Regions from separate parts of the Paenibacillus sp. PL2-23 genome, predicted to be linked through region 2. Evidence: predicted binding sites of a transcription regulator. Region 2 holds the regulator's gene; the other holds the start of a gene.
What was found. Region 2 encodes Rex, which represses fermentation and respiration genes when NADH is low (regulators of the CRP and FNR family bind a similar motif). Its sites were predicted from a motif close to TTGTGAAATATTTCACAA; they were not measured.
Positions count from the first base shown of each region.

Region 1 (14,698 bases), 2.7 Mb from region 2:
TTGATTGCTCAGACGCTACTGACGGAAGAGACGCTGGAGATGGATCAGATCAAGAATCTGATCGAGAACGGCTCGATCGGCGAGAGCGGATCCTCGGATCCAGAAGGCTCCGCGCCGGCAGAGAACGCAGCGACTCCGATTATCGACGAGATTGGCGATGTGAAGGTTCGCATCCAGCCACGCGACGAAGCGGCTCCGCCGCAGGATAACGCGCCTGGCGAGCCAGAAGATCCCGACAAGAAATAGCAACAGCATCGTCCCGGTGTTCCACAGAGGAGCAGCGGGACGTTTGTGTGTGAATAACAATTTACTTTATTACATAAACGTGACACAGCGGTGGTATGTAAGTGTTATTGTAGTTGACACAATGTTGTTGACGGAAATATTTTTGTCATTATAATGAAATAATAGCGGCTTGGATAAGCAATACTGTAAGGGTAAGGCTATATCGAAGCCGATTTATGCTGCAACACATTCTATAAGATGAAGGGGAGACCAGAAGCATGAAAAAATCGTTAAGCTTTATGCTTATGCTCGTCGTAGCGATTTCTCTCGTCCTATCCGCTTGCGGACAAGACACAAACGGCGGAACAAACAATGAAGGAGGTGCCGTATCCGACGGAAGCGGCAAGGACTTCAAGATTGGTATGGTTACAGACGTAGGCGGGGTTAACGATAAGTCGTTCAACCAAAGCGCGTGGGAAGCACTGAAGAATCTGAACGCTGACACAGGAGCAAAAACACAGTTCTTGGAGAGTAAGGGCGAAGCCGACATGGAGCCGAACCTGAACAGCTTCGTTCGTGATGGGTACAATCTGACTTGGGGTATCGGCTTCCTGTTCACCGACGCTCTGACGAAGGTTGCGGCTGATAATCCAGACGCGAAGCTGGCGGTTATCGACGCCGTTATTGAAGCGCCGAACGTAACCTCCGTTACATTCGCGGAGCATGAAGGCTCCTATCTGGTAGGTGTGGTTGCCGGTCTAATGACCAAAACCAACAAGATTGGCTTCGTAGGCGGCATGGAGATCCCTGTTATTACTCGCTTCGAGAAGGGCTTCCTGGCGGGCGTTGAAGCTGTTAACCCAGACGCGAAGGTTACCGTTACATACTCGGGTAATTTTGACAAGCCGGACCAAGGCAAGAGCATCGCGGCTACTATGTATGACGATGGCGTAGATATCATTTTCCACGCTTCCGGCGGTACGGGCAACGGCGTGTTCAATGAGGCGACTGAGCGCAAGAAGAGTGGCAAGGATGTATGGGTCATCGGCGTAGATAAGGACCAATCGCTGGAATTCGGCGACGAAGTGACGCTGACGTCGATGATGAAGGGCGTAGAGACAGCGGTATATAAGGTGTCGAAGGATCTCATCGACGGCAAGTGGGAAGGCGGCAAGACACAGGAGCTGGGTCTGAAGGACAATGCGGTTGGGTTGCCTGAGACATCCACGAAGAATGTGCCTGCCGATGTACTGGAGAAGGTTGAAGAGTACAAAACGAAGATCGTCAGCGGTGAAATTACAGTACCTGCTGAATAGGCTGACATCACGCTAAGCAAGGCATGGGTCCAAGAGGCAAGACCGGCATGAGCCGGTCTTGTCCTGTTTCTCTGATATTGAACTCTGATGATAACCCGGGAGATGATCAAAGCATGAATCAGAGCGGGGCTGTCGTACAGCTGAAAGGCATAACGAAGCGATTTCCTGGCTTGGTGGCCAACGATTCCATCGACTTCGAGCTGAAGAAGGGCGAGATTCACGCGCTGCTCGGAGAGAACGGCGCAGGCAAATCGACGCTTATGAATATCCTGTTCGGCTTGTATCAGCCGGATGAAGGCGAAATTTGGATTAACGGCAACAAAACCGTCATCGACGGCGCCTCTAAGGCAATTGAGCTGGGCATCGGCATGGTGCATCAGCATTTCAAGCTTGTCCAGCCCTTCACGGTTTCGGAGAATATTGTGCTTGGCAGCGAGCCCAAGAAGGGTATGACAATCGATTATAAGCTCGCGAACGAGAAGGTGAGAACCATCTCCGAGCGCTATGGTCTGAAAGTAAGTCCGCAGATGCGGATTCAAGATATTACGGTAGGCATGCAGCAACGGGTCGAAATTCTGAAAACGTTATACCGCGGCGCCGAGATCGTGATCTTCGATGAGCCGACTGCCGTGCTGACGGTACAGGAGATCGAGGAGCTGCTCGTCATTATTCGCAACCTGGCGGCCGAGGGCAAGTCCATTATCATTATTACTCACAAGCTCAAGGAAGTTATGGCGCTATCGGATTCCGTTACGGTTATCCGCAGAGGCAAGGTCATCCGCACGGTGAAGACCAGCGAGACGAACGAGCGCCAGCTGGCTGAGCTTATGGTCGGCCGCGATGTGAACTTCAAGGTCGAGAAGACGAAGAAGGAGCCGGGCGAGGTTGTGTTGTCCGTAGAGAACCTTCAAATGAAGGGCGAGCAAGGCAATATGGCGCTCGACGGTGCCAGCTTCCAAGTGCGGGCAGGGGAAATATTCGGTATTGCGGGCGTGGATGGCAACGGACAAAGCGAGCTGATCTATGCGATTACGGGCATGCGCAAGCTGCAGGGCGGCAGCGTGAAGCTGAATGGCCGCGACTTGACGAATGCCTCACCGCGCGCGGTATCTACGGCAGGCGTCGGCCATATTCCGGAGGACCGCCATAAGCATGGTTTGGTGCTTGATTTCTCGCTCAGCGAGAATATGATTCTTGGGACTTATTTTGAACCGGAATACGGCAAGGCGGGTTTTATCGATTTCAAGGCAATGGACAGCCTGACGGAGAAGCTGGTGCAGGAGTTCGACGTGCGGACGTCCGGCATCCATACGTATGCGCGCGCGTTGTCCGGCGGCAATCAGCAGAAGGCCATTATTGCGCGGGAAATGCACAAGGACCCCGATCTGATCATCGCGGTGCAGCCGACTCGCGGTCTGGATATCGGCGCTATTGAGTTCGTGCACAAGCGGCTGGTGGAGGCGCGCAACGAGGGCAAGGCGGTGCTGGTGATTTCGTTCGAGCTGGACGAGCTGTACGCGTTGTCTGACCGGATTGCCGTGATGTACGAGGGCAGGCTGGTTGGAGAAGTGGATGCGGATCACCGCAATGACGAGCAGCTGGGTCTCATGATGGCCGGCAACGTCGAGCATGCAGGGAAGGGGTTATAGGCGGCTATGGATACGTTCAAAAAAATATTCAACACCTCGCTTATCGTTCCTCTGGTGTCCATCCTGCTCGGTCTCCTGATTGGCGCCATCGCCATGCTTGCGGGCGGCTATGATCCCATCGAGGCGTACGGAGCGCTAGTCGATCGTGTTGTGGGCAGCCCGTATCATTTGGGAGAGACGATTCGGGCGATATCTCCGTTAATTCTGACCGGTCTGGCCGTTGCGTTCGCCTTCCGGACGGGCTTGTTTAATATCGGGGTGGAAGGCCAGTTCATCATGGGTATGACCGGCGCGACGATCGTGGGCGTGTCCTTCGATCTGCCGTGGTTCATTCACGGCCCTCTCGCCATTCTCGCAGGCGCGCTGTTCGGCGGGATCTGGGCCGGCATCGTCGGCTACTTGAAGGCGGCGCGGGGCGTGAACGAGGTTATTTCCTCCATCATGTTGAACTGGACAGCCTTGTATCTGTCGAATTACATTGTTTCGACCTACCTGCTGGAGAAGGGACAGATGAAATCCAAGGCCATTCCGGATTCGGCTTCGATGTCGATAGACTGGCTGGTGGAGCTGATGGACAAGGCAAGAATGCATTGGGGCACCTTCGTCGCGCTGGCCTGCGTTCTCATCTTCTACCTGCTGCTGTGGAGAACGAAGCAAGGCTATGAGCTGCGCGCGGTTGGCCACAACCCGGATGCGGCGCTGTATGCGGGCATTAACGTGAACCGGACGGTCGTGAAGTCCATGTTCATCAGCGGTGTGTTCGCGGGCTTGGCCGGCGTATTCGAGGTGCTCGGCGTATTCGGCAACCAGACTATTATGGCGGGCTCTCCCGGCTATGGCTTCGACGGTATCGCGGTTGCGCTGCTTGGCGGCAATACGCCGATTGGCGTGCTGCTGGGCGCGATATTGTTCGGCGGCCTCAGCTACGGCTCAGGCGGTATGAACTTCACGGGCGTGCCTTCGGAGATTATACGGATCGTCATCGGCTCCGTCATCTTCTTTGTAGCGGCGAACGGCATTGTGAAATATATCATTAAGCCGTTCAGGGCGAAGCGGAAGGAGGCGGCGTAAGCATGAACTTATTGGATGTGCTGGGCAATCTGCTTAACAATACGCTTGTGTTCTCGACCGCTCTCATCTTCGCTGCGTTGGGCGGCATGTATTCGGAACGATCGGGCGTTGTGAACATTGGCCTGGAGGGCTTGATGGTAACGGGCGCATTCGCCGCAGCGGTAGGCACGGACTACGCGACGCAAGCGGGCATGGGCAGCGGCTCTCCATGGATGGGACTGCTGGCAGCGATCGTATTCGGCGTGCTGGTATCGCTTCTCCATGCGGTAGCGACGATTACGTTCAAGTCCGATCAGACGGTTGTGGGCGTCGTCATCAATATTCTGGCGCTGGGCGGCGCGGTGTATTTCACTCGCAGCCTGTATGAAGGCTCCGCTCAGACAAGCCAGTTGACCGAAGTGTTCTCGAAGGTGACGATCCCGTTCCTATCGGAAATTCCGATCATCGGGGAAGGCGTATTCCATTCGTATCCGACGACGTATATCGTTATTATTCTTGTGCTGATCAGCGCTTTTGTGCTGTTCAAGACGCCGTTCGGCCTTCGTCTGCGAGCGGTCGGCGAGCATCCCAGCTCAGCCGACACGGTGGGCATCAGCGTGACGAAGTACCGCTACATCGGCGTCATGCTCAGCGGAGCCCTCGCGGGTCTCGGCGGGGCGACGATTACGCTGACCACAACAAGCAGCTTCGCCCACAATACGATATCCGGCCAAGGCTTCATCGCTCTGGCCGCGCTGATCTTCGGCAAGTGGAATCCGTACGGGCTTGCCGGTGCGGCTGTATTCTTCGGATTCGCCCAGGCGCTCAAAAACTTCGCGCAGCTGTTCGATTGGTCCAAGGATCTGCCGACAGAGGTATTCTACATGCTGCCGTACGTCCTGACGCTGATCGTCCTGGCTGCCGCAGTCGGCAAGTCCAGCGCCCCCTCGGCGCTCGGCCAGCCTTATGATCCAGCTCGGCGGTAGGCTGTTGGGTGTCTGTGTGTTGGCATGCAGGATATGCAGGCCAAGCAGGGAATGCTGAGGGTAGAGGATATGCAGGCCAAGCAGGAAATGCTGCGGGTAGAGGATATGCAGGCCAGGCAGGAATTGCTGCAGGTAGAGGATATGCAGGGATGGGGAAAGCAGAAGTGAAAGGCAGGGTGTCGCCTTCGCTTCTGCTTTTTTTGTGGTGACACGAACGAGGGATCGTAGTTGTTCCGAAAGAGTAGCTTGTTTGTTAAACAACGACACGGGATGTCGTTGTTCCAGCAACTGAGGCACCTGTACGCACAATAGCGACACGAGAGATCGTAGCTGGTCCGAAAGAGTAGCTAGTTTGACCAACAACGACACGAGATGTCGTTGTTGCAGCAAATGAGGCACCTGCACGCGCAATAGCGACACGAGGAATCGTAGTTGTTCCGAAAGAGTAGCTAGTTTGACCAACAACGACACGAGATGTCGTTGTTGCAGTAACTGGGGCACCTGTACGCGCAATAGCGACACGAGGGATCGTAGTTGGGCCGAACGAGCAGCTAGTTTGACCAACAACGACACGGGATGTCGTTGTTGCAGCCAATGAGGCACCTGCACGCGCAATAGCGACACGAGGGAGAGTGTCTATTAATTGTGGACAGCTTTTCATCTTGTTTCTCAACTGCCCTCAGATCGATTTTCTTTTAATCATTAGATTCAACTGTCATTAAAAATCCATCTGAGGGGCGCAAATGAGGCAAGAAGATTCAATGTCCACATTAAATCGACACTCTCCGTGGGATCGTAACAGCCCCATACGCACGATATTCAACCAAACGGTTGACTTTTGCCTGCTCGCGGGGTATAGTTAACCATATGGTTGAATATATGGATGAGCAAAATGAAGAGAAGCTGGATCAGATCTTCCACGCTTTGTCGGATTCGACTCGCAGGGGGATGCTGCGGCTGATGACACAGGGGAACCGAACGGTATCCGAGCTTGCCGAGCCGTTCGACATGTCGCTTGCGGCGGCGTCCAAGCATGTGAAGGTGCTGGAGCATGCTGGGCTGCTCCGACGATCTGTGCAAGGCCGGACGCACTACTGCAGCCTGGAGTCGGCTACGATGGCGCAGGCGATGAAGTGGCTTAGCTTCTACGAACGTTACTGGTCGTCAAGGTTCGATGCGCTGGAGAAAGCGCTGCTTGAAGGAGAGGAGGACAGCTGAATTTGTAGGGCAGTTGTCGGAGAAGCTTCTAATGAGATGAAGGAACGAGATGAATAAGAGAGGATGAGCGAGGTTCTAATGGTTAAGCAAACGAATGCTCGTACAGATCTGATCATGGTAAGAGAGTTCAAGGTACCGGCTGAGAAGCTGTTCGACGCTTGGATCAATCCCGTTATGATGCGTAAGTGGCTGATGACCATGGATGCGACGAACAAATCGGCGGTCAGCGATCCTCGTGTCGGCGGGGAATGGGAGATTGTCGATGAGAGGGACGGAGTGGAGTATCGCGCGATTGGCCGGTATGTGACCGTGGAGCGGCCGACGAAGCTGGTGTTTACGTTCCAGATGCCGCAGTTCAGCCAGAACGAGGATACCATTATCGTAGAGATCAAGCCGACTGAGGAAGGGTGCAAAATGGTGTTCACCCAGCACATTCACGTGCCTGTGGAGGAAGGCTGGACCGAGGCCGATACACGCAAAGCGATGGAGGAGTTCCACGATCAGTCGCAGCATGGCTGGCATTATATGTTCCTTGGCCTTCAGATGCTTGTGGAGCAAGGGATTACGCCCGTTATGCCAAACAGCAATTAAGGCAAGCCCATTGACGGACAGACAAACGCATAACAAATAAATGATGATTGGAGTGTATGCAGCATGCAAAAAATCCACACGTTCCTCATGTTCGAGGGACAGGCTGAAGAAGCGATGAACTTCTACGTCTCGCTGTTTCCGAATTCCGAGGTGTTAAACGTCGCGTACTACGGTCCAGAGGGCCCCGGTGCAGAAGGCTCGGTCATCGCGGCTACCTTTACGCTGAAGGGGCAGGAATATATGTGCATTGACAGCAATGTGAAGCATTCATCAATATCGCCCAGGATACTCCCGTCTTCTATAAGCGGGGGAGGAATGGGCGTCCGGCATTAGCCGGAATGATATTTGGTGTGTTCTTGTTCTCCCTACTATGCTAAAATTAGCATAGCGAGGAGGCGAACATATGATCGTTACCGTGACGGCGAAAATCAAAATCAAACCGTCAGAAAGTCAAATGATGGCCCTGCAACAAACGATGATCGCTTATCGTCAAGGCTGTAATTTTGTCTCTGCCCTTGTGTTTGAGACGAGCGAGCGCCGGCAGTCTGCCCTGCACCGAATGACGTATCGAACCCTGCGCAGCACGATGGGCCTGCGCTCTCAAATGGCTCAGTCGGTATTGAAAACGGTACGGGCTAAATACAAGACCATCTTGAGCAGCGGACATGCTTGGACACGCATACAATTTAAGAAGCCGGAATACGATCTCGTCTGGAGACGGGATTACTCGCTAAGCGCAAAGCTATTCTCCGTCAATACGCTGCAAGGCCGCATTAAGATTCCCTTCGAAGCCAAAGGAATGGAGACCTATTTCGACGGCACATGGACATTCGGTACAGCCAAGCTGGTATGCAAAAAACAGAAGTGGTTTTTGCATATTCCAGTGTCTAAGGAAATGGCCTCTCCTGAGCTTAAGGAGATTGAACACGTTGCAGGGATTGATCTGGGCATCAACTTTGTAGCTACGGTGTATGACACCGAGGGGAGAACGCTGTTTTTTCGAGGAAGGGAGCTCAAACACAAACGAGCCAACTACCAACGATTGCGTTCCGAGCTGCAACGCAAACAAACGGCTTCGTCCCGCCGCAGGCTGAAGCAAATCGGAGAACGAGAAAACCGCTGGATGACCGATGTGAACCATCAGGTAAGTAAGGCACTCGTTACCCGATATGGGGCGAATACGCTGTTTGTGCTGGAGGATTTGACAGGGATCCGCCGCAGGGCGGAAAAGGCAAAGCTGAAGTATCGGTATGTGACGGTATCGTGGGCGTTCTATCAGCTGCGTCAGATGGTGACGTATAAGGCGAAGCTTGCAGGATCGATGGTGATAGCCGTGGATCCGAAGCACACTTCGCAAGCGTGTCCCCTATGCCGCCACACGGCCAAAGAAAACCGGGATAAACGCAGGCATCGCTTTCGTTGCCAGGCATGCGGATATGCAAGCAATGATGACCGGATCGGCGCCATGAATCTCTGTTTGAAGGGAAAAGAGTACCTTCTTGAAGGTGCAGGCTTAGCATGACTAGGCTTGCAGGGCAGCTGTCAATCTGCCCATTGGTAGGCGAAGGCTTACTCGAGGATGTAACACCACGTTCTTCGGAACGCCAAAAGATCGGAGTCGCAAGACGTTCGTACGATCGGGTCGTTACAAGCTCCCACTTCAAACGTTAGTTAAGTGGGGGTCATTGACTTACTTTTACAGCTGCTATCTCCCTGTACGTTACCTGCGACAGCGAGGAGGAGCTGGATACGCTGTACGCCAAGCTCAGCCAAGATGGCAGTGTGCTGATGCCGCTCGGCAGCTATGGCTTCAGCCAGAAGTTCGCCTGGGTATCCGACCGCTTTGGCGTGAGCTGGCAGTTGAACCTCGCCTAGCCAGGAGCTTACCCAGCCATGAGGAGCTTGTCCGCCACGGACAAGCTTCTTTTTGTAAGCCATATCCCTTTGTTTGCTCCAAATCAGCAATCATCCATTGACAGACCTATCTAACAGGAGTAAATTAAATCTTAATCAAATGAATTTATCCCTTTTGGTTTAAACTATAGGTAAGCGGCTTCCTAAGTTTGTGCATCATTTCACAAAGTCGGTCGAACGATTGCCTTAAACGATATTTTTATTTGGCACCGAGAATTTTTTTCCTATAAGAGGAGTGGGTCATCGTGGAAGCACTGGCACTGGAACGCAAGGCGGAGCAGAACCGCGAGCTGCGTGAACGGCTGATGCAATTGAAGAAGGAACGCAACGCCATTATTCTTGCTCATTACTATCAGCGCGACGAAATTCAGGAGGTGGCGGATTTCCGCGGCGATTCCTTCCTGCTGGCGCAGAAGGCTGCTGAGACGGACGCGGAGACGATCGTGTTCTGCGGCGTGCACTTTATGGGAGAGAGCGCGAAGATTCTGGCTCCGAACAAGACGGTTATTATTCCTGACGAACGCGCGGGCTGCCCTATGGCGGACATGGTGAATGTGGACGGTCTTCGCAAGCTGAAGGCGCAGCATCCCAACGCGAAGGTGGTTACGTATATCAACTCGTCGGCCGAGATCAAGGCGGAGACCGATATTTGCTGTACGTCGGCCAATGCGGTGAAGGTCGTCAATTCGGTGGAGGGCGACGAGGTAATCTGGGTGCCGGACAAGAACCTGGGCCACTACGTGCAGCAGCATACCGATAAGAAGATGATCATCTGGGAAGGCTACTGCAATACGCATGACATGCTGACGGTCAAGGACGTCGAGGAGATGAAGGCGAAGTATCCGAACGCGCAATTCGTTGTGCATCCGGAATGCCGTCCTGAGGTTGTGGAGCTGGGAGATTTCGTAGGCAGCACGACCGCGATTCTCAAATATTGCAAGGAATCCGACTGCAAGGAATTTATCGTCGGCACGGAGGACGGAACGGGATACCAGCTGCGCCTGGACAGCCCGGACAAGACATTCCACTTCGCGTCCAAATATCTGGTCTGCCCCAACATGAAGGTGAACAACCTGAAGAAGCTGGTCAAATGTCTGGAGACGATGCAGCCTCAAATTTATGTGCCGCCTGCCGTTGCGGACAAAGCCCGGTTGTCATTGGAGCGCATGCTGCTGGTGAAGTAGCATGCGCTGCTTCATGCCCGCAAACTCACTCATTATTCCATTCTGGAGGATTCCGAAGCATGATTCCAAGATATTTGGTCGACGTGGAGCTGGACCAGCTGCCTGTGCTGGAGACAGACGTCATCGTCATCGGGGCCGGCATTGCCGGTCTTTTTACCGCTATACGGGCAAGTAATCGCCATCATGTGCTCATGATCACCAAAAAATCCTTGCTCGACAGCAATACCCGTTACGCTCAGGGCGGCATTGCGGCCGTCTTCTCCGATGAGGATTCACCGGCCTACCACCGCCAGGACACGCTCATTGCAGGAGCGGGCCTATGCGATCACGAGGCGGTTAACGTGCTGGTTCATGAGGGACCGCGCGGCGTACAAAGCCTCATTAATATGGGCACCCAGTTCGATCAGGAGAATGGCGAGTTCGCCTTGACCAAGGAAGGCGCCCACAGCCAGCGCCGCATCCTGCATGCTAACGGCGATGCAACGGGCTTCGAGATTGTACGGGCCTTGTCGGAGACGGCGGTAGCGAATCCGAACATCGAGGTGTGGGACGAGCATTTTGTCATTGACCTTGTGACCGAGGACGGAGAATGCTGCGGCGCGATCGTGCAGAAGCCGGGCGGCGAGCGTATATTTGTGCGGGGCAAGGCGACCATTCTGTGCTCAGGCGGCTCCGGCCAGCTCTATCGCTACACGACGAATCCGGAGGTGGCGACGGGGGACGGCGTGGCCATGGCGTACCGCGCGGGCGCATACATACGGGATATGGAGTTCATACAATTCCATCCCACCTCGCTCTGTTACCCGGGAGCGCCGAGATTCCTGATCTCCGAGGCCGTGCGCGGCGAAGGGGCGGTGCTGCGGAATATGAAGGGCGAGCGGTTCATGGAGCGCTACCACGAGCAGCTGGAGCTGGCTCCGCGCGACGTTGTCGCAAGAGCCATCGTCAGCGAGATGGAGGAGACGAAGTCGACCTTCGTCTACATTGACATTACGCATGAATCGGCGGATATGGTGAAGCACCGTTTTCCCACGATTTACGAATATTGTCTCAAATATGGCCTCGACCTCACAACGGATTGGATTCCGGTTGCACCCGCGATGCACTATATGATGGGCGGTGTTCGTACCGATCTGAATGGCGAGACGAACATCAAGCGTCTGTTCGCCTGCGGCGAGGTGTCCTCGACGGGCGTGCACGGGGCGAATCGCTTGGCCAGCAACTCGCTGTCCGAAGCGATTGTGTTCGGCCGCCGCATCGTGAAGCGGATCGAGTCGCTGCCGAAGCTGGAGGCGAAGCCGCGCATCCACAACGAGCAAGAGCGCATCAGCGCTCCTATTCAGGCTGTAGTGGAGCGTCGGCTCAAGCTGCAGAAGATTATGGTTCGCTATGCGGGGCTGAGACGGAATGAGAACGGGCTGAAGAAGGGGCATGAGGAGCTGAAGCGTCAGCTGCCGATCTTCCAGTCGATTCTGACGCAGCCGGAGGAATTTGAATTCGCGAACCTGCTTACCTGCGCCTTGCTGACGACGGAGGCGGCGATGCAGCGCGAGGAAAGCCGGGGCGCGCATTATAGAGAGGACTTCCCGACACGGGACGATCTTGTCTGGCGCAAGCATACGGTGCTGCACCGGACGCAAGGCATAACCGAGGAGCGGATTGAAGATGTTTGAGTGGACAGCAGGAGGCTATGATGCTGCGCTGCGCGAGCAAATTGGAAGATGGCTGGCGGAGGATATCGGCAGCGGAGATATTACGACGGAGACAACCATCAAGCGCGGCTCAAGGTCGAAGGCCGTTATCCATGTGAAGGATACGGGCATCATCGCGGGAATTCCCGTTGCGAAGCTGGTATTCGACGTCGTAGATCCGGAGCTGACGTTCCGGGCTCTGGCGCAGGATGGCGACGCCGTATCGAGAGGCACGGTTATAATAGAAGTGGAAGGCAGCACGCACAGCATTCTGACGGGAGAGCGGCTTGCGCTGAACCTGATGCAGAGGCTGTCGGGCATCGCGACCAAGACGAAGGCTTTTGTCGACGCGCTGCAGGGCCTGCCGGTGCGGCTGGTGGATACGCGCAAGACGACGCCGGGGCATCGCATGCTGGAGAAATACGCGGTGCGGGTTGGCGGCGGAGCCAATCATCGGTTCGGTCTGTACGACGCCGTCATGATCAAGGATAATCATATCAAGGGCGCTGGCGGAATAACCGAAGCGGTGGGCGCGGCGCGTGGCCAGATTCCGCATACGATGAAGATCGAGGTGGAGACGGAGTCGCTGGCGCAGGTGGAGGAAGCGCTCGCTTGCGGCGCCGACATCATTATGCTGGACAACATGCCGCATGACATGATGAAGGAAGCGGTGAAGCGGATCAAGGCCGGCTCGCCCCATGTCATTGTGGAGGCTTCAGGCGGCGTGACGCTGGATACCATTCACGGCATCGCGGCGTGCGGCGTTGACGTCATCTCTGTCGGCGGCTTGACGTATTCGTTCCAGGCGCTGGACATCAGTCTCGACCTGAACGAGAAGAAGGAGGTCGGCCGGGGATGATATTGGTCATTGACGTAGGCAATACGAATATTGTGCTCGGCATCTATCGCGGCAAGGAGCTGCTCTACCATTGGCGGCTCAGCACGAACAGGTCCGCTACGGTAGATGAATACGGCATGAATATACACAACCTGTTCAGCTATGCGGGCGTGCGGATGGAGCAGATCGAAGGCGTCATTATCTCCTCCGTAGTGCCGCCGCTGATGCGTACGCTGGAGCAGCTGTGTCTGAAATATGTGCGCAGGAATCCCGTAGTTGTAGGTCCGGGCGTCAAGACGGGCCTCAATATCCGTTACGAGAATCCGCGCGAGGTCGGAGCGGACCGGATCGTCAATTCGGTAGCAGGCATTGAGAAATATGGCGCTCCGCTCATCGTGGTGGACTTCGGAACGGCGACAACGTTCGATTACGTCGACGCCAGCGGAAGCTACCTGGGCGGCGCGATTGTGCCGGGCATCGGCATCTCGACGGAGGCGCTGTACCAGCGCGCAGCCAAGCTGCCGCGAATCGAGCTGGCGAAGCCGAAGAGCGTCATTGGCCGGAATCCGGTGACGTCGATGCAGGCGGGTATTATTTTTGGCTATGCGGGACAGGTGGACGGTATCGTCAATCGGATCAAGGCCGAGTTCGGCGTCACGCCTCGCGTGGTGGCGACGGGCGGCTTGGCCGAGCTGATCGCTGCGGAGTCGGAGACGATCGAGGAAGTGGACCCGCTGCTTACATTGGAAGGGCTTCGCATTATATACGAACGCAATCAGGAGGGTTAATCATATGGCAGAGCAGCTTCAGGACGTGCTTGTCCGGGGTACGGCGTGGAAGGGCAAGATTCGCGTGTTCGCCGTTCGCACGACGAATATTGTAGAAGAGCTTCGCCGCCGGCATGACAGCTTCCCGACCGCTACGGCGGCGCTGGGCCGCACGCTGTCGGTTGGCGCGATGATGGGCGCGATGCTGAAGGGGCGCGAGCGGCTGACCATTCAAGTGAAGGGCAACGGCCCTATTGGGGGAATTGTCGTCGACGCGAATGCCGCCGGCGAGCTGCGAGGCTATGTGGACCATCCGCAGGCGCATCACGGCAGCAACGACAAGGGCAAGCTGGATGTGGCCGGAGCGGTGGGCACGTCGGGCAATATTTATATCACCAAGGATCTGGGGCTGAAGGAGCCTTACCGGGGCAGCGTGCCGATCGTATCGGGCGAGCTTGGCGAAGACTTCACGTATTACTTCGCGGTGTCCGAGCAGACGCCGTCGGCTGTCGGAGTAGGCGTGCTGGTGGAGAATGACAACAGCGTCCTCCACGCGGGAGGCTTCATCGTACAGCTGCTGCCGGGCTTGACGGACGCGGAGATTACGAGGCTGGAGGAAGCGATTGCCGGTATGCCGACGGTTACGACCCTTATGGCGGAGGGTGCTGGGCCGGAGGATCTGCTGAAGCGGGTTGTCGGCGACGAGGATCTGGTTATCCACGATTCCATGCCGCTTACGTTCAAGTGCAAGTGCACAGCGGAGAAGGTGGAGCAGACGCTGATCAGCCTTGGAGAGGCCGAGCTGGCCGCCATCATCGAGGAGGATGGGCAAGCAGAGGTGGTCTGCCCGTTCTGCAACGAGGCGTACGTCTTCGGGCGGGAGCAGCTGGAGCGGCTTCTGGAGCAGGCGAAGTGAAATACCAAGCAAGGAGAGAAGGGCAGTCCAGGCTATGAAGAGTAATGAGATTCTGAAGACGGTCGTTATTGTGCAAGCCGTCTGCATGATCGCGCTGGCCGGCTTCGTGATGGTTAAGCTCTGGCCGGTGCCCGGAGCGGCCGGTCCTGCCCGGGACGTGGACAAGCCTGCCGGGCCGGGGATCGAGAATCAGGAGGAAGGCGTCGTCGCGCAGGTGGCTGGCCGTAGCATCACGAAGGAGCGGCTGACCGAGGAGCTGATCCGGCAATACGGCGACGCCGCGCTTCGTCAGCTCATGGTCAGGCACGCGATTGATGCGGAGGCCGAGTCTGCTGGACTATCGGTCGGCCAAG
Region 1 covers NZ_CP162129.1:44,185-58,882, reverse strand. The annotation lists gene ftsH (ATP-dependent zinc metalloprotease FtsH) at 1-246, shown strand, start outside; gene AB1S56_RS00285 (BMP family protein) at 504-1,541, shown strand; gene AB1S56_RS00280 (ABC transporter ATP-binding protein) at 1,655-3,190, shown strand; gene AB1S56_RS00275 (ABC transporter permease) at 3,197-4,261, shown strand; gene AB1S56_RS00270 (ABC transporter permease) at 4,264-5,226, shown strand; gene AB1S56_RS00265 (hypothetical protein) at 5,251-5,394, shown strand; gene AB1S56_RS00260 (metalloregulator ArsR/SmtB family transcription factor) at 6,094-6,444, shown strand; gene AB1S56_RS00255 (SRPBCC domain-containing protein) at 6,523-7,035, shown strand; partial or broken gene AB1S56_RS00250 (VOC family protein) at 7,099-7,323, shown strand; gene AB1S56_RS00245 (RNA-guided endonuclease InsQ/TnpB family protein) at 7,439-8,557, shown strand; partial or broken gene AB1S56_RS00240 (VOC family protein) at 8,728-8,910, shown strand; gene nadA (quinolinate synthase NadA) at 9,195-10,133, shown strand; gene nadB (L-aspartate oxidase) at 10,193-11,806, shown strand; gene nadC (carboxylating nicotinate-nucleotide diphosphorylase) at 11,799-12,683, shown strand; gene AB1S56_RS00220 (type III pantothenate kinase) at 12,680-13,450, shown strand; gene hslO (Hsp33 family molecular chaperone HslO) at 13,455-14,345, shown strand; gene AB1S56_RS00210 (peptidylprolyl isomerase) at 14,380-14,698, shown strand, end outside.
Region 1: the regulator Rex is predicted to act here: its motif matches at 9,099-9,116, upstream of nadA (quinolinate synthase NadA).

Region 2 (14,698 bases):
GCTGATCGTGTCGGTGATCGCCGGCTTGTCCATCGCTTCGCTTGAGAAGCTGCTGGGCTCAGATATGCCTATTGTGCGCACGATGCCCAATACCTCCAGCTCCATCGGGCTGGGCGTTACCGGTATTAGCTATTCCTCGAACGTCACCGAGCAGCAGCGCGTCATTACGGAAGCCATGTTCCAGTCCATTGGCATGAACGCCGTTGTAGAGGAGTCGCTCCAGGATTCCGTTACCGGCGTGTCCGGCAGCGGTCCCGCTTATATCTATTTCATCATGGAAGCGATGATGAGGGGCGCATCCGAGCTAGGGTTCGATGAAGCAACCGCGAAGGAGCTGGTCGTTCAGACCGTTCTCGGCGCGGCCCAAATGGTGAAGGAAACCGGCGAAAGTCCACAGGAGCTGCGCCGCAAGGTTACGTCTCCGAATGGAACCACACAGGCGGCTATTGAAAAAATGACAGAGCTGGGCTTGCCGGATGCTATTGTGCAGGGCATGAAGCGCAGCACAGAACGTGCGGCGGAGATAGGCGCCGCAATTGGAAGGAGCTTGGAGGCATGAGCCAGTATTGTATTGCAACTTATCGGACGTACGACGACAAAGCGGATTTTGACAAAAAGGCGCTGTCCATTGCTGTAGGCTTAACCGTCGGCAGCTGGACAGAGCTGCCTGAAGCCCAGAAGGCCGAGATGGAGAAGCATCTGGGCAAGGTGCTGTCTGTTGAGGTGCACGAGGGCGGACCGGGCGAGCGTTACGCCGATATCCGCATCGCGTATCCAGACATCAATTTCAGCCGCGATATCCCTGCCCTGCTTGTCACTGCGTTTGGCAAGCTGTCCATGGACGGACGTATAAAGCTTATCGATCTGGACGTGTCCGAATCGTTTGCCTCCGCGTTCCCGGGTCCCAAATTCGGCTTGCCGGGCGTCAGGGAGCTGCTGGGCGTACAAGAGCGCCCGCTGCTCATGAGCATTTTCAAATCCGTCGTAGGACATGATCTTGCGAATTTGCAGGAGCAATTCTACAAGCAGGCGCTTGGCGGCGTCGATCTGATCAAGGACGACGAAATATTGTTCGAGAATCCCCTTACGCCGCTGGAGAAGCGCGTGGAGACCTGTATGGAAGCTGCCCGCAAGGCGCAGGAGGAGACCGGCCAGAAGCTGCTGTATGCCGTCAACCTGACGGGACCAACCTCGCAGCTGGCCCAGAACGCCCGCAAGGCAATAGCCGCGGGAGCCAATGCGCTGCTGTTCAATGTGCTGGCCTATGGCTTCGACGTCCTGCATGAGCTGAGCAGCGACCCGGATATTCATGTGCCGATTGCCGCGCATCCCGCAATGGCGGGCGCGATGTACCCTTCGCCCCATTACGGCATCAGCGCTTCCCTGCTGCTTGGGAAGCTGATGAGGCTTGCGGGCGCAGACCTCGTCCTGTTCCCGTCGCCATACGGCTCCGTCGTTATGCCGAAGGAAGAGAATCTGGCTGTTCAGGCAGCGCTGCTTCAGCCGCTTCACGGCTTGAGAACCAGCTTCCCGGTGCCGTCCGCCGGCATCCATCCGGGTCTTGTGCCGCTTATTCTTAAGGACTTTGGAACCGACGTCGTTGTCAACGCGGGCGGCGGCATTCATGGCCATCCCATGGGTACGGCCGCAGGCGGACAAGCCTTCCGTCAGGCCATTGAGGCCGCTCTGGCGGGCAAGTCTCTGCAGGAGGCGGCTGAAGCACCGGGGCATGAAGCATTAAAAGCTGCAATTGGAGCATGGGGAGTAAGAGAAGCATGATGGATCAATCAACAACAGCCAGAAAACGTATCGTGTTCTGCGATTTCGACGGAACGATCACCATCAACGACAACATCATCGCAATTATCAAACATTTTAATCCAGAAGGCTGGGAAAGGATCGCCGAGCGCACCATTGCCACGGAGATAACCATTCAGGACGGAGTCGGGCAGCTGTTCCGGCTTCTCCCCTCCTCGCTGAGGGACGAGGTCATTTCGTATGGCGTCGGCAACGTGGTCATTCGCGACGGCTTTGCCGAATTTCTGGCCTATTGCAAGGAGCAGGACATCGCCTTTTATGTAACGAGCGGCGGCATCGATTTTTTTGTATACCCGACGCTTGAGCCCTTCGATATCCCTCGCGACCATATTTATTGCAACAGCAGCGACTTTACGGGGGAAAACATCGAAATTGTATGGCCTCACCCCTGCGATGAACATTGCGATAATCAATGCGGCATGTGCAAAACGACGATCATGCGCCGTTTCCCCAGGGAACAATATGAGCGCATTATAATCGGCGACAGCGTAACGGACTTCGAGGGCGCCAAGCTTGCCGACACTGTATATTCGCGTTCTCACTTGACGGTCAAATGCAGGGAGCTGGGTCTTGCGCATACGGAATACGAGACGTTCCATGACATCATTGCGGCAATGGCCAAGGACGAAAGGAAGGAAACGACATGAGCTTTCAACAGATACGAACGGAAGAGAAGCAGCGGGCACTCAGCGAGCTCCGCGATGTGAAGGAGCTGTTCGCGAGCCGCGGCTGGTTCCCCGGAACAAGCGGCAACCTGTCCGTGCGGGTCGGCGACTTTGCGCCGGAGCAGTTTCAATTCGCCATCACAGCGAGCGGCAAGGACAAAACCGTGCATACCCCGGAGGATTATTTGTTTGTCGACCAGGACGGCAAGCCTTGTGAGCCCACCTCTCTTAAGCCGTCGGCGGAAACGCTGATTCATTGTGAAATTTATCGTCTGACAGGCGCCGGAGCGATCTTCCACGTGCACACGGTTTTCAACAATGTGATCTCCGAATATTATTGGGATCGCAAGTCCGTGCCGGTTGACGGCGTAGAGCTGATCAAAGGGTTCAATCTATGGGAGGAAGAGAAGCACATCGACATCCCGATCGTGTCCAATTTCGCCCATATCCCTCATATTGTGCCTGAGGTGACGGAGCGAATTGTGAATGAAATTCCAGGCATTCTGCTGCGGAAGCACGGCATCTACGCCTGGGGCGCCAACGCGTTCGAGGCGAAGCGCCATCTTGAGGCGTTTGAATTTATATTTGAATATGTTTATCGTCTGGAGCTGCTGAAGCGCGGCGGCGTATAAGCTGAAGCTCCTTCTTATGCCAAAAGGGATGTCCCCGGGCCAATCGCCTGGAGACATCCCTTTTATGTTATACAACTTACGTTTTGCCACCGTAAAATTTCCCCGCATGCGCTTTCGCTTCTTCCACGCTTGTCACACGGTTTCTCCCCCACTCGAACAGGATGCGGTCGATATATTTGAGGCTCAGCTTACCGGCAAATACAGCTTCCTTGAGGGCGAACAAGATAATGTCCTCCGTATATTTGTCCTCTTCGAGCCACTTGCTGAGAATGTCGCATTCAAACGGCGACAGTAGCCGGCCAAATTCCTGCTCGAACGTCGAGAACAGATCAGACGCCGGCATGCCGGGCGACATGCTTCTCTTCGCATCCGCGGCGGGCTGGCGCTCGGCCCTCTTCGTCTGCCGCTTCTCTGCGGCCCGCCATTCGGCAGCCTTCATATGCCAGCCGCTCCAATTGTATCGCTCGGCCTGCAGTCCAGTCACCTCGTCGATATAATCGTCAATGGTCAGGAAGCCTTCCTTCATGAGCCGGCCCAGCATCGTGCCGATCGTGCGAACCTGCACGCCCATTCGCCCTGCCAGCTGCTCAGGCGTAGGAAAGTCGTTGCGCTCGGCATGCGCATACAGCATGATTTGCAGCAGCAGCATCGCCTCGGAATCGGATAAGCCTAGACTCCCATAGCTCTGCAGCAGCAAAGCGGGAATATGTACGCCTCCTTCCGCGGTCGCTGCGGCCATGCCATGCGAATAAGCCTTCCACATATCATCGCTCATATCTTTCCCCTCCCCAGGCGTATAACAAAAAAGAGCTGCCCGGCATGGCGGGCAGTCCAATTATTTCGCTTCTCTTACAATGGTATACGTGTCCCGAGCAATGAGCAGCTCCTCATTGGTCGGCACGACCAGCACCTTCACTTTGGACGCGGACTTCGAGATGACTCTTGCCGCCTTGCTTCGCACCGCATTCAGCTCCAGATCAAGCTCAACGCCGAAAAAGGTGAGCCCCTCGCAAACCGCCTGACGCACATCCGGCGCATTCTCACCGACGCCAGCCGTGAACACCAGAACGTCCAGCCCGTTCATCGCAGCTGTGTAGGAGCCTATATATTTTCTCAGACGATAGGTGTACATGTCAAACGCCAGCCTCGCGTTTTCGTCTCCGTTCTCCATCGCCTCCGTCACCTCGCGCATATCGCTGCTGATGCCGGAGATCGCCAGCATGCCGCTATGCTTATTCAGCATGGAGTTGACCTCGTTCAGCGACAGCTCCTCCTTGTTCATCACGAAGGGAACAATCGCGGGGTCAATATCGCCGCTTCGCGTGCCCATCATCAGTCCCTCCAGCGGCGTCATGCCCATGCTCGTGTCGAGGGTCTTGCCGTCCATAATGGCCGCGCAGCTGGCCCCGTTCCCTATGTGGCAGGTGATCATCTTAAGCGACTCCAGCGGCACACCCAGCCATTGAGCGGCATGATCGCTGACATAGGAATGCGACGTGCCATGGAAGCCATAGCGTCTGATCTTGTGCCGGCGATACAGCACCTTAGGGATGGGGTACAGGTAAGAAACAGGCGGCATCGTCTGATGGAACGCGGTATCAAACACCACCACCTGCGGCACGCCCGGCATATTCGCTTCCACCGCCGAAATGCCCATCATATGAGCCGGGTTGTGAAGCGGAGCAAGATCGAACAGCCTCTTGATCTCCAGCTTGACCTCCTGCGTCACAAGCACCGAGCCCTTGAACACCTCGCCGCCGTGCACCACGCGATGTCCGACTGCGTCAATCTCCGTCATGGCGGACAGCACGCCGTGCTCCGCATGCGTCAGCATATCGATCACTCGCTTGACCGCCGTAACATGATCCAATATTTCGCTGACGTCGCGCACCTCCGGCTTGTCCGCCGGCTCATGCGTAACGATGGAGGAATCCATGCCGATTCTCTCCACGCGCCCGCTAGCGAGCACGCTTTCGTTCGTCATGTCGTACAGCTGATATTTGAGCGAGGAGCTCCCCGCGTTAATGACTAGCACCTTCATGAAATCCGATCCCCATCTCTGTCATATTCAAAAAAGCCAATGCCCGTTTTCGCCCCCAGATGGCCGGCCCGCACCATCTTCTTCAGCACAATGGATGGCCGATATTTGAGCTCGCCATATTCCCGGAACATGCGATCCAGGGCGGCCAGCACGGCATCCAGTCCGAAGCGGTCCGCCATCTCGAACGGTCCATGCTGGAACGAATAGCCAATTCTCATGGCGCGGTCGATGTCCTCCGCGGTGGCGACGCCCTCCTCCAGCACATGCAAGGCTTCATTGATGAAGAGGCAGATCAGGCGAGTCGTGACGAAGCCCGGGGATTCGAATACCATGACGCCCTTCTTCGCAAGAACCTCCTCCACGAACTCCTTCATCCGGTTAAAGGTATCGTCGGACGTTTTGAGTCCCCGCACAATTTCAACCAGATCGATCTTGGAGACAGGGTATATAAAGTGCAGACCGATGACCCGGTTCGGCACGCTGGTGACGCTAGCCAGCTCCGTCAAGCTCAGCGTTGACGTGTTGGAGGCCAGAATCGTCGACGCTCCGCAGATGGCGTCCAGCTGACGGAACACAGCCTTCTTCGCCTCCATATCCTCGGTAATAGTCTCAATAATGAGCTCGCAGTCGCCCAGCTCAGTATAGAGAGAGGCTGTATGAATTCTGGACAAAATAAGCTTTTTCTCCGCGCCGGTCAGCGCCCACTTCTCGATCTGCTTGTCCAGAGTGACTCCAATCATTTGTATCGCATATGCAAGCCGTTCAGGCGTTCGTTCAAGCATGACGACGTCAAGGCCTTTGGCGGCTAACATCTCCGCAATCCCTTGGCCCATCGTGCCTCCGCCTATGACTCCAACTTTCTTGATCATTGCATTTCTAGCTCCCTCAAGGTAGATTCCTTCTTATTATAACGATTTTCAATAAAAAAAGAAGGCGACCCCAAGGTTCGCCTTCAAATTGTTAAGATTGAAACCGTTTTATGCGGCCTCTCCGCTCCTCATCAGCCTGCGGAACGTCTCGCCGTCCAAGCTTTCTTCCTTCAGCAGCGTTTCCAGCGCTGCTGCGAAGATGTCTCGCCGCTCCTCCAGCAGCGCCTTGGCAGCCAGCATCTGTTCATCCAGCACTTCCTTCGTAATCGCCGCCCAGCTTTCCGGGGTCATCATGGAGGCATGAATAATGCCAAGCGAGGTTAAGCCGGATTCCACAAGCGTCTTCACTATATTGACCGCTTGATCGAAATCGCCTCGTGAGCCCGTGCTGCGATCGCCGTAGAACATCTCCTCCGCCGCCGCGCCAGCCAGCGTGATCCGAATCTGTCCGTTCAGGAACGGCTTGGTGTACAAATATTGATCCTGCTGCGGCTGATGTCTGACATAGCCCAGCGCGCCGCCCCGAGGCGACAGCGCCACCTGGGAGACGCTGCCCGGCCGAACGAGCTCTGCCATAATGGCATGCCCCAGCTCATGAAGCGCAACACGGCGGCGTTCCTCCTCCGAAGTCTCGCGGTCCGTCTTCTCGCCAAGCATAACCTTATCGATCGCCATTAGAAAGTGTCGTTCCGCAATGAGCTCGCAAGCCTCCCGCATCGCGTAGATCGCCGCTTCATTCATGACCGACTCCAGCTGGGCGCCAGAGAAGCTGTAGGTCTGCTCTGCCAGTCGCTCCAGACTGACGGAATCCTCCAAAGGCTTATTGGCGGCATGAATGCTCAGAATATGCTGGCGGCCCTTCTTGTCCGGCAGCTCTACCCCGATATGGCGGTCAAAGCGCCCGGGACGAAGCAGCGCGCCGTCAAGCATTTCCTTGCGGTTGGTCGCCGCAATGAGCAGAATGCGGGGCGACTCGTTGGCGTGTATGCCATCCATCTCTGTCAGCAGCTGATTCAGCGTCTGATCATATTCCCGGTGCTGGCCGCCGTCGCGTTTCCCGCCGATCACTTCAATTTCATCAATAAAAATAACCGCGCTGCTTTTGCCGGCCTTCTTGGCTTTGGTACGCGCCTCCTTGAACAAATCACGTACCCTTCCGGCGCCTACCCCCACATACATTTCCACAAACTCACTGCCCGAGGCCGCCAAGTAGATGGAATCCGTATAATGCGCTGCAGCCTTCGCCAGCAGCGTCTTGCCCGTTCCGGGAGGTCCGGCCAGCAGTATGCCCTTCAGCGGACGAATGCCGAGCTTCTCGATTTTATCGCGCTTCACAAGGAAGTCGAGCGCCTCGACCAGCTCCTCCTTCGCCCGCTCCTGTCCACCAATCTGATCGAAGCTGAAGGGTGCAGCCTTCACTTCATTCCGGCTTTTCCCGCCCGTCAGCGCCGTCAGCTTTCCTCTGCCTTGAGCGGTATACAGCACCGCTGCCGCAATAACGGCAAGGAATACAAAAGGCAAGACGTTAACGCCCATATAGATCAGAAACAGAAGCAGAACAGGGAAAAATCCGATCAACAGCTCCAGACTGTATTTACGCATTCGTCCACACCCCCAATTGATTTGGCGTACGCGGCAAGACGATAAATTTGGCTCCCTTCTCGCTGCGGAGGGTCACATAGACATGGGCATTATCCATCGCTGTTTCTGCACTCACGCCCGCCCTAGCGGATACCGCGTTCTCCATCGTAGCAGGGATAGCGGAATACGTTTTGGTCTCCATCGCTTCCGCGATGTCGAACAGGGCCGACTGCCATATTTCCTCAAGCAACGGATCCTCCTCCGTCACAATGCTTATATCCAACGCTTTCCCATTAGCGGACTGGCCGGCCTGCTCGCTTGCGGAGGCGTATACCTCCTGCAGATCGGCCTCCTTGGACAACTGGAGCGTTATGGCAAGCTTGCTCTGGCCGATCTTCGGCTTGCCCGCGTCCACAACGCCTGGCAGCTCCTCCAGCGTTTTGGTTAACGGCGAGGCTACAGCAACCTCCTTATACAAGGTCCAGCCCCCGAACAGGGAAGCTGCGGATATAATCACGGTGACGGCGATAGGCAGCATACGAAGCTTTCTCATGAAGCAATCCCTCCCATACCGTATTGTTGGCACAATCAGATCCATACATCATTTGCTATACGAAAGTATATCACATTCGTATACCATTAGGGCGGTGTAAAAACAGGAAACGGGACCATCATTGTGGTCCCGTCCCCGTAGGCAATGTGAAGGATTCAATCAAGTCACCTTCACGGTCAAACGTATAAAATTGATAATAATAGCGACGTCGATCGCCATCCTGTGAGGAGTAATACACTTCCCATGCCGGGGAATCGCGGAACAAGCCAGGCTGTACACGAACAACCTCAAGTCCAGCCGCGCTACGATTCGCCTCACGAAACTGAGCGAGAAGCTCCTCCTCAGAGAGCACATCGTCAGCGTCAATCGTATACAACGGTTCGCCTTCTCCGGTCAGATAGACATACCGTACAGCCCCAGCGCCGTCCCTGCCCTCCGCAATCCATGATGAAGCTTCCCATACATGCTTATGCAGCTTGTCGACCTCTGACAGCTCGCCCGTCTGAAGGGCGGCCTGCCGCATGCTGCGCTCCAGGCCCCATAGCGGGCTCTGGATGTCGTGGAGATACAAGCCGAACCATACCAGGAAAGTCACTGCGCTTGCGCTTATGAGCAGAATCCAGCGCTTCGGCGTCATGAACGGAGGGCGTTTTTTTTCAATGGCCCGCATTAGCCATTAAGCAGCCGCTCGTAGCTGGCGGCAGCCTCATAACGAATTTTTTCCTCATCCAGCAGCGTGCACACGCCGTTCTTCACAACCTGTCTGCCGTCAACCCATACATGCCGGACATCGCGCCCGTTCGCCGCATAGACGAGATGGGAGACAATATCCGTGAGGGGATACATATGCGGCTGATCCAGATCGATCGCAATAAAGTCCGCCTTGAAGCCTTCCTTCAGCATACCGAACGTCTCCCCTTGCCACACTGCGTGTGCGCCATATGTCGTGCCCAGCTTCAGCGCCTCCCAGGCAGGCACCACAGTAGGATCGCCGGATACACCCTTATGCAGCAGAGCAGCAAAGCGTATTTCTTCGAACAGGTCCAAATTGTTGTTGCTTGCCGCGCTGTCCGTGCCCAGCGAGACCTTGACGCCTGCGCGCAGCAGCTCCGGCACTCGCGCAATGCCGCTCGCCAGCTTCAAATTGCTGACAGGGTTGTGCGAGACCGAAACGCCGCGCTCCGCCAGCAAAGCAATTTCGTCATCGTTCAGATGAACGGCGTGTGCGACCAGCGCGGGACGGGAGAAGAAGCCTAACCGATCCAGATGCTCGACAGGACGAACACCGTAATCCCGTACATTTTGTTCGACCTCCGCCAGCGTCTCCGACATGTGCGTATGCAGAGGCAGATTCATATCGTGCGCCGCTTGCACAAATTTCTCAATATAAGCAGGCGGGCATGTGTATGGGGCGTGAGGCGACAGAAGCGTCGTAATCCGGCCGTCCGCCTTGCCATGCCAAGCCTTGGCGAAGTCCAGCGCGTCCTGCAGCTTCGCACTCTGCTCCTCCTCGGAGCAGAGTCCGATGACACCCCGCGTCAGAATGCCGCGGATACCGCCCTGCTCCGTCATTTCAGCGACTTGATCCATACGATCATACATGTCGACGAAGGCGGTAGTTCCCGATCTCAGCATCTCCACAATGGCCAGCGCGCTTCCTGCTCTTGTATCCGCATCCACGTATCTGCCTTCCATCGGCCACATCTTTTGCTCCAGCCACACCTGCAGGTTCTGATCGTCGGAATAGCCTCGCAGCAAAGACATCGCCGCGTGCCCATGCGTATTCACCAGTCCCGGCAGGAACGCAAGCCTGCTGCCGTCCAGCTTCCGAGCATCGGGAGCAAGCTGCTCCACTCTCGGCGCTTCGGCTCCGATATATGTAATGCGGTCGTCTGTAATGACCATGTGCCCCTGCACCGTGCGGCTGTCATCATTCATTGTGACGAACAGGCCGTTCTCAATCCATAGCTGACTCATCCGTGTCACCTTCCCCATCTTCATGATTCAAATAATAGGCCAAGCTTAATAATTCTCTTGTGAAATCTGCATTATGAATGCGGACATCGTCCGGCACGCGGAGAATGGCGGGGGCGAAATTCAAGATGCCCTCCACGCCTGCGGCGATAAACTGGTTGGCCACATTTTGCGCCTCGTGGGCCGGTACTGTTATAATGCCGATGCGAATGTTTTCGCTCTCCACGACACTTGCCAGCTCCTTCATCGGTTGAACGATCAACTGGTTAATATGCGTGCCAACCTTGTCGGGATGAACATCGAACACCGCCGCAATTTTCATATTGTCCTTGGCATATTTATTGTAGTTGCAGAGGGCTAGACCTAAGTTGCCGGCGCCTACCAATGCAACCTTGATCGTCTGATTCACCTTCAGAATCTGCCTGATTTTTTCGATCAAATAAATAACGTCGTACCCGATTCCTTTACGGCCGAACTCGCCGAAGTACGCCAGATCCTTCCGAATCTGTGCCGGGTTCAGGTCCAGCTTGACGCCCAGCTCCTGGGAGGACACCGTCTGTATTTCACGGCTGTGCAGCTCATTCAGCACCTGCAGGTAGATGGGCAGGCGCCTGACGACCGCTTCTGATATTTTGGCTTGCTTCATAGGTACCTACTCCTTCTTCATAAGAATCGAGCCGGCATCGGCTTCCGGGGTCCCTTCCTCATCCGAAAGCCATTGCTTCATTCGGGGCACCATCTGATCCGTGTGCATCGTCTCTATCTTCGGTCCTGGCAGCGAATATAGAAAATGCTTGCCGTAATACGTGTCAATGACACGGGTGTCATACAGAATGACAATGCCCTTGTCCCTGGCGGTTCGGACCAATCTGCCGAAGCCTTGCTTGAACCGTATAACAGCTTGCGGTATAGACAGCTTCATGAATGGGTTCTGCTTCTGACGCTGCAGCAGCTCAGACTTCGCTTCCACTAAGGGATGATTCGGCGGCTGGAACGGCAATCGCACGATCGCCAGACATATCAAGCCTTCACCAGGGATATCGACGCCCTCCCAGAAGCTGCTTGTGCCGAGCAGCACAGTCTCGGGCTGCTGGAGGAATCTTCTTGTCAGCTTCGTTCGGTTGCTGCTGTCAATACCCTGACCCAGCACAGCGATGCCCTCGGCGTCCAGCTGAGCCTTAAGCGGATCATACACCTGCTTAAGCATCTTGTAGGACGTGAACAGCACAAGCATGCGTCCCTTGGTCATGGCGGCTGCTTCGGCGAGCGACGCAACCAAACGTCCCAGATACGCTTCATCGACAGAGGCACCCTTCAGCACCGGGAAATCACGGGGAATGACGACCAGCGCCTGCTCCCGGTATCGGAATGGAGACGGCAGCAGCACATTTCGCAATCGGCCCTGCTGCTCGTAGCCTGTCAAGCCTAGCTGCTCTTCGGCATATTGGAAGCTTTTTTGCACAGTTAAGGTGGCTGAGGTAAGGATCACGCTGTCCTTTGCGTCAAAAAAATACTTCTGCAGCTGGCTGCTGACATCAACTGGGGCGCCGAACAGCGCGGTAGACCGATGGCGATAGGCAGAGCTTGCCTCAATCCAATAGACGAACTGGCTGTCCTCCAGCTTCATGATCGTTCGCAGCTCATCCTTCACCCGGGTTACATCCCGAATAGCTCCGTTCAAATCCGTCAGCTGGGCCTGAATGGCGTTATCCTCCACACGGTCCTTGGCATCGCTCATCAGCTTATCCATCGTCTTGATCACTCTGGACAGCTCGACGTGGATGTTATTCTCTACAGTTAGAAGCTCCTCCCACTCGCTTGGCAGTCCGCCGGATTGAAGGCGCTTAACAAGAGAGCCGCCCTCGCTCATGCTGTCCGACGCGTTTGCGGCGAAGCTGTACAGCAGCTCAAACAGCTTGTCCCAATGCTCCTTAATCTCCTGGAATATAGGAATGACCGTGTCGATCGTCTCCACCCATGCCTGCGCATGGTCGTCGCCTTCCTGCTGCAGCTTCAATCGAAGGCTCGGCAACAGACCGGAGCGATTATCCCGGAACAATCTCTGCAGATTCTGAACTAATGTGAAATAATGAACATTTAATCCCAGATGCTTCCCCGCAACCTCCTCCACATGATGGGCCTCGTCAATGACAAGATGGCTGTAAGTGGGCAGAAGCCGGTGATCGGCCTGTACATCCGTGAACAGCATGGAGTGATTGGTGATGCAGACGTCCGCTATATTGGATTCATGCTTGGCGCGATGATAATAACAGCGTTTGAACCAAGGACATGCCCGGTTGAGACAGGAATCGGCATCGCTCGCCACCGTTGCCCAAAATTCAGGCCCTCGATTACCAAAGTTCAGCTCCTCTTGATCCCCTGTCTCTGTCTCGCTCAGCCATACCACCATCTGCGCGGCAGTAATAGGGTCTTCGATTGGAGCCGCCAGATCCTGAGCGCTCAGCTTGCCCTCGAACTTGCGCATGCATAGATAGTTGCCCCGGCCCTTGAAGATAGACGCCTTGAAGGGAAATGGAAGCACCTCGCTCAGCAATGGCAAATCCCGTTGCCTGAGCTGCTCCTGCAAATTGATGGTATGGGTGCTGACCACGATTTTGCTGTCCGTCTGGACGCTGTAATACAGAGATGGAATCAAATAGCCTAGCGACTTGCCTGTACCCGTGCCCGCCTCAATAAGCAGATGCTTGTCATTGGCCAGTGCTTCATACACTTCCTTGAACATGGCGCTCTGTGATTCCCGTTCCTCGTATTGCTGGAATTTCCCTTGAAATTTTTCCTTGATGCCGCTCAAATATTGCTCGAACGAAACACCCTCCAAAGGGTTGCGGACCCCATCCTGCCTTGGTGGTTTTTCGTCGCTCCACTCCTTCGCCTTCAGGGCGAACTGTCGGTAATAATCATATTCGGCGGATTCAAATACCGTGCTTTGCTCGATCCAGGCTTCATTCTGCTTCAAGTACCAGTGCAGATCCTTGCCTTCATCAATTAACGCAGAGAGCCGCTGCGCGGTCAGCAGCGGCATAGAGCGGAGCTTCTGTGTCATTTGAATAAATATAAGTGCGGTAGCCATCGCATCGCTGTCGGCCTGATGGTGCCGATGCTCGCCGATGCCGAATTGCTCGGCGACCGCGCCGAGCTGATAAGTGGTAATGGAAGGATACATGATACGAAGCAGCTCTACCGTATCCAATCTGCGGCCCGTAAACGCCATATAGCCGCAGCGATCCAGCGCCTGATTCAGAAAGCCGGCGTCAAAGCCTACATTATGAGCGACCAACACCGCGTCGTCGAGCAGCGGGATGAGCTCCAGGAGAACGTCGCTCAGCTCTGGAGCATCCTTCACCGTCTCCTCTGTAATGCCAGTCAGGCCCGTAATGAATGCAGGGATTGGAACCGTTGGCTTCACGAAGGAGCTGTATGTCTCCACTATATCCAATTGTTCATTGACGATGACGGCGCCAACCTGCAGAATATCGTCCTCTGCCCCATGTCCCGTCGTCTCCAAATCCAACACGGCAAATTTCATTGATTTCCGTTCCTCTCACAAGCAGCACAGCTCCGTGCTTCCAAAATATAACGATAATTGCCCCGGCGTTTCCTGACAACACTTCAGGTTGTTCAAGGAATCCGTGAAGCTGGGGTATACCTCGTAGGCTTTGCGGAACAGCTTCTCCGCCTGCGCCATATTCATGTGCACAGCGTGAATGCACCCAAGGGCATTATAGCCCAAAGCGAGCCATTTCGGGAAGTCCGACAATTGAATCAGCAGCTGAAAGTGGCGTTTGGCTTCCTGCCAATTTTGCATGTGCATCTGGCTCATGCCTAGAAACAATCTGGCCAAATTGCATTCAGGCGCAATAGCGATGACCGTCTGGAACAATTCCGCGGCGCGGGAGAACATAAATAATTTATAATAGCCTTGACCCTGATTAATAAGCGCCGCAGCTTCCTCCGGAATCGTTAAATCCGCCATGCTGCAAGAAGATTTTTCATGAATTATCTTTGGAGGAGCAGCGTCCACGGCCATTGGCTCCGCCTGCTGCTGAGATGATGCGGCAGACAGGCTGCTGGCTTCGCTCGGCTTCGCCGCAGCCGCAGAAGGGCATCCCAAATCGCCAAATCGATCCTGGAAGTCCGCAACCTTCTCCTCGAACTCCAGCCACTGCTCGATAAACATGTCGCTCATTTTTTTCAGCTCGCCGATTTGCTGCAGATACAATTGTCGCTCCTGATCGCTTGCTTGTGGGAATTGCTCCGTAATCCCGTCAAGCATCTCGTTCATCGAAGTGAACATATGCTGAAACATGCCGCATCCCCGCCTTCGCTTTTGATTAAGGAGTGATACGGTCATTTTTTGTTTGCAGACGGCTTTTCATACGGCATCCCATTCGTTACATAAGACAGGGATGTTTCTTTAGCGCTGGTGTTACATAATCGTAGCGTGCAGCTCCTCGGCAAGCAGCTTAACTGGCTTGTTGCTGCTGTCCAGAATCGTAATGATCGGTTTATGCTGCTTGGCTTCCTCATTCGACAGCATGGCATAA
Region 2 covers NZ_CP162129.1:2,733,738-2,748,435, reverse strand. The annotation lists gene proC (pyrroline-5-carboxylate reductase) at 1-559, shown strand, start outside; gene AB1S56_RS11855 (2,3-diketo-5-methylthiopentyl-1-phosphate enolase) at 556-1,779, shown strand; gene AB1S56_RS11850 (2-hydroxy-3-keto-5-methylthiopentenyl-1-phosphate phosphatase) at 1,776-2,465, shown strand; gene mtnB (methylthioribulose 1-phosphate dehydratase) at 2,462-3,115, shown strand; gene AB1S56_RS11840 (DnaD domain protein) at 3,192-3,890, opposite strand; gene AB1S56_RS11835 (acetate kinase) at 3,951-5,156, opposite strand; gene AB1S56_RS11830 (3-hydroxyacyl-CoA dehydrogenase NAD-binding domain-containing protein) at 5,153-6,025, opposite strand; gene AB1S56_RS11825 (AAA family ATPase) at 6,134-7,627, opposite strand; gene AB1S56_RS11820 (hypothetical protein) at 7,620-8,159, opposite strand; gene AB1S56_RS11815 (hypothetical protein) at 8,278-8,829, opposite strand; gene AB1S56_RS11810 (amidohydrolase) at 8,829-10,136, opposite strand; gene AB1S56_RS11805 (redox-sensing transcriptional repressor Rex) at 10,117-10,779, opposite strand; gene dinG (ATP-dependent DNA helicase DinG) at 10,786-13,680, opposite strand; gene AB1S56_RS11795 (tetratricopeptide repeat protein) at 13,696-14,460, opposite strand; gene panD (aspartate 1-decarboxylase) at 14,581-14,698, opposite strand, start outside.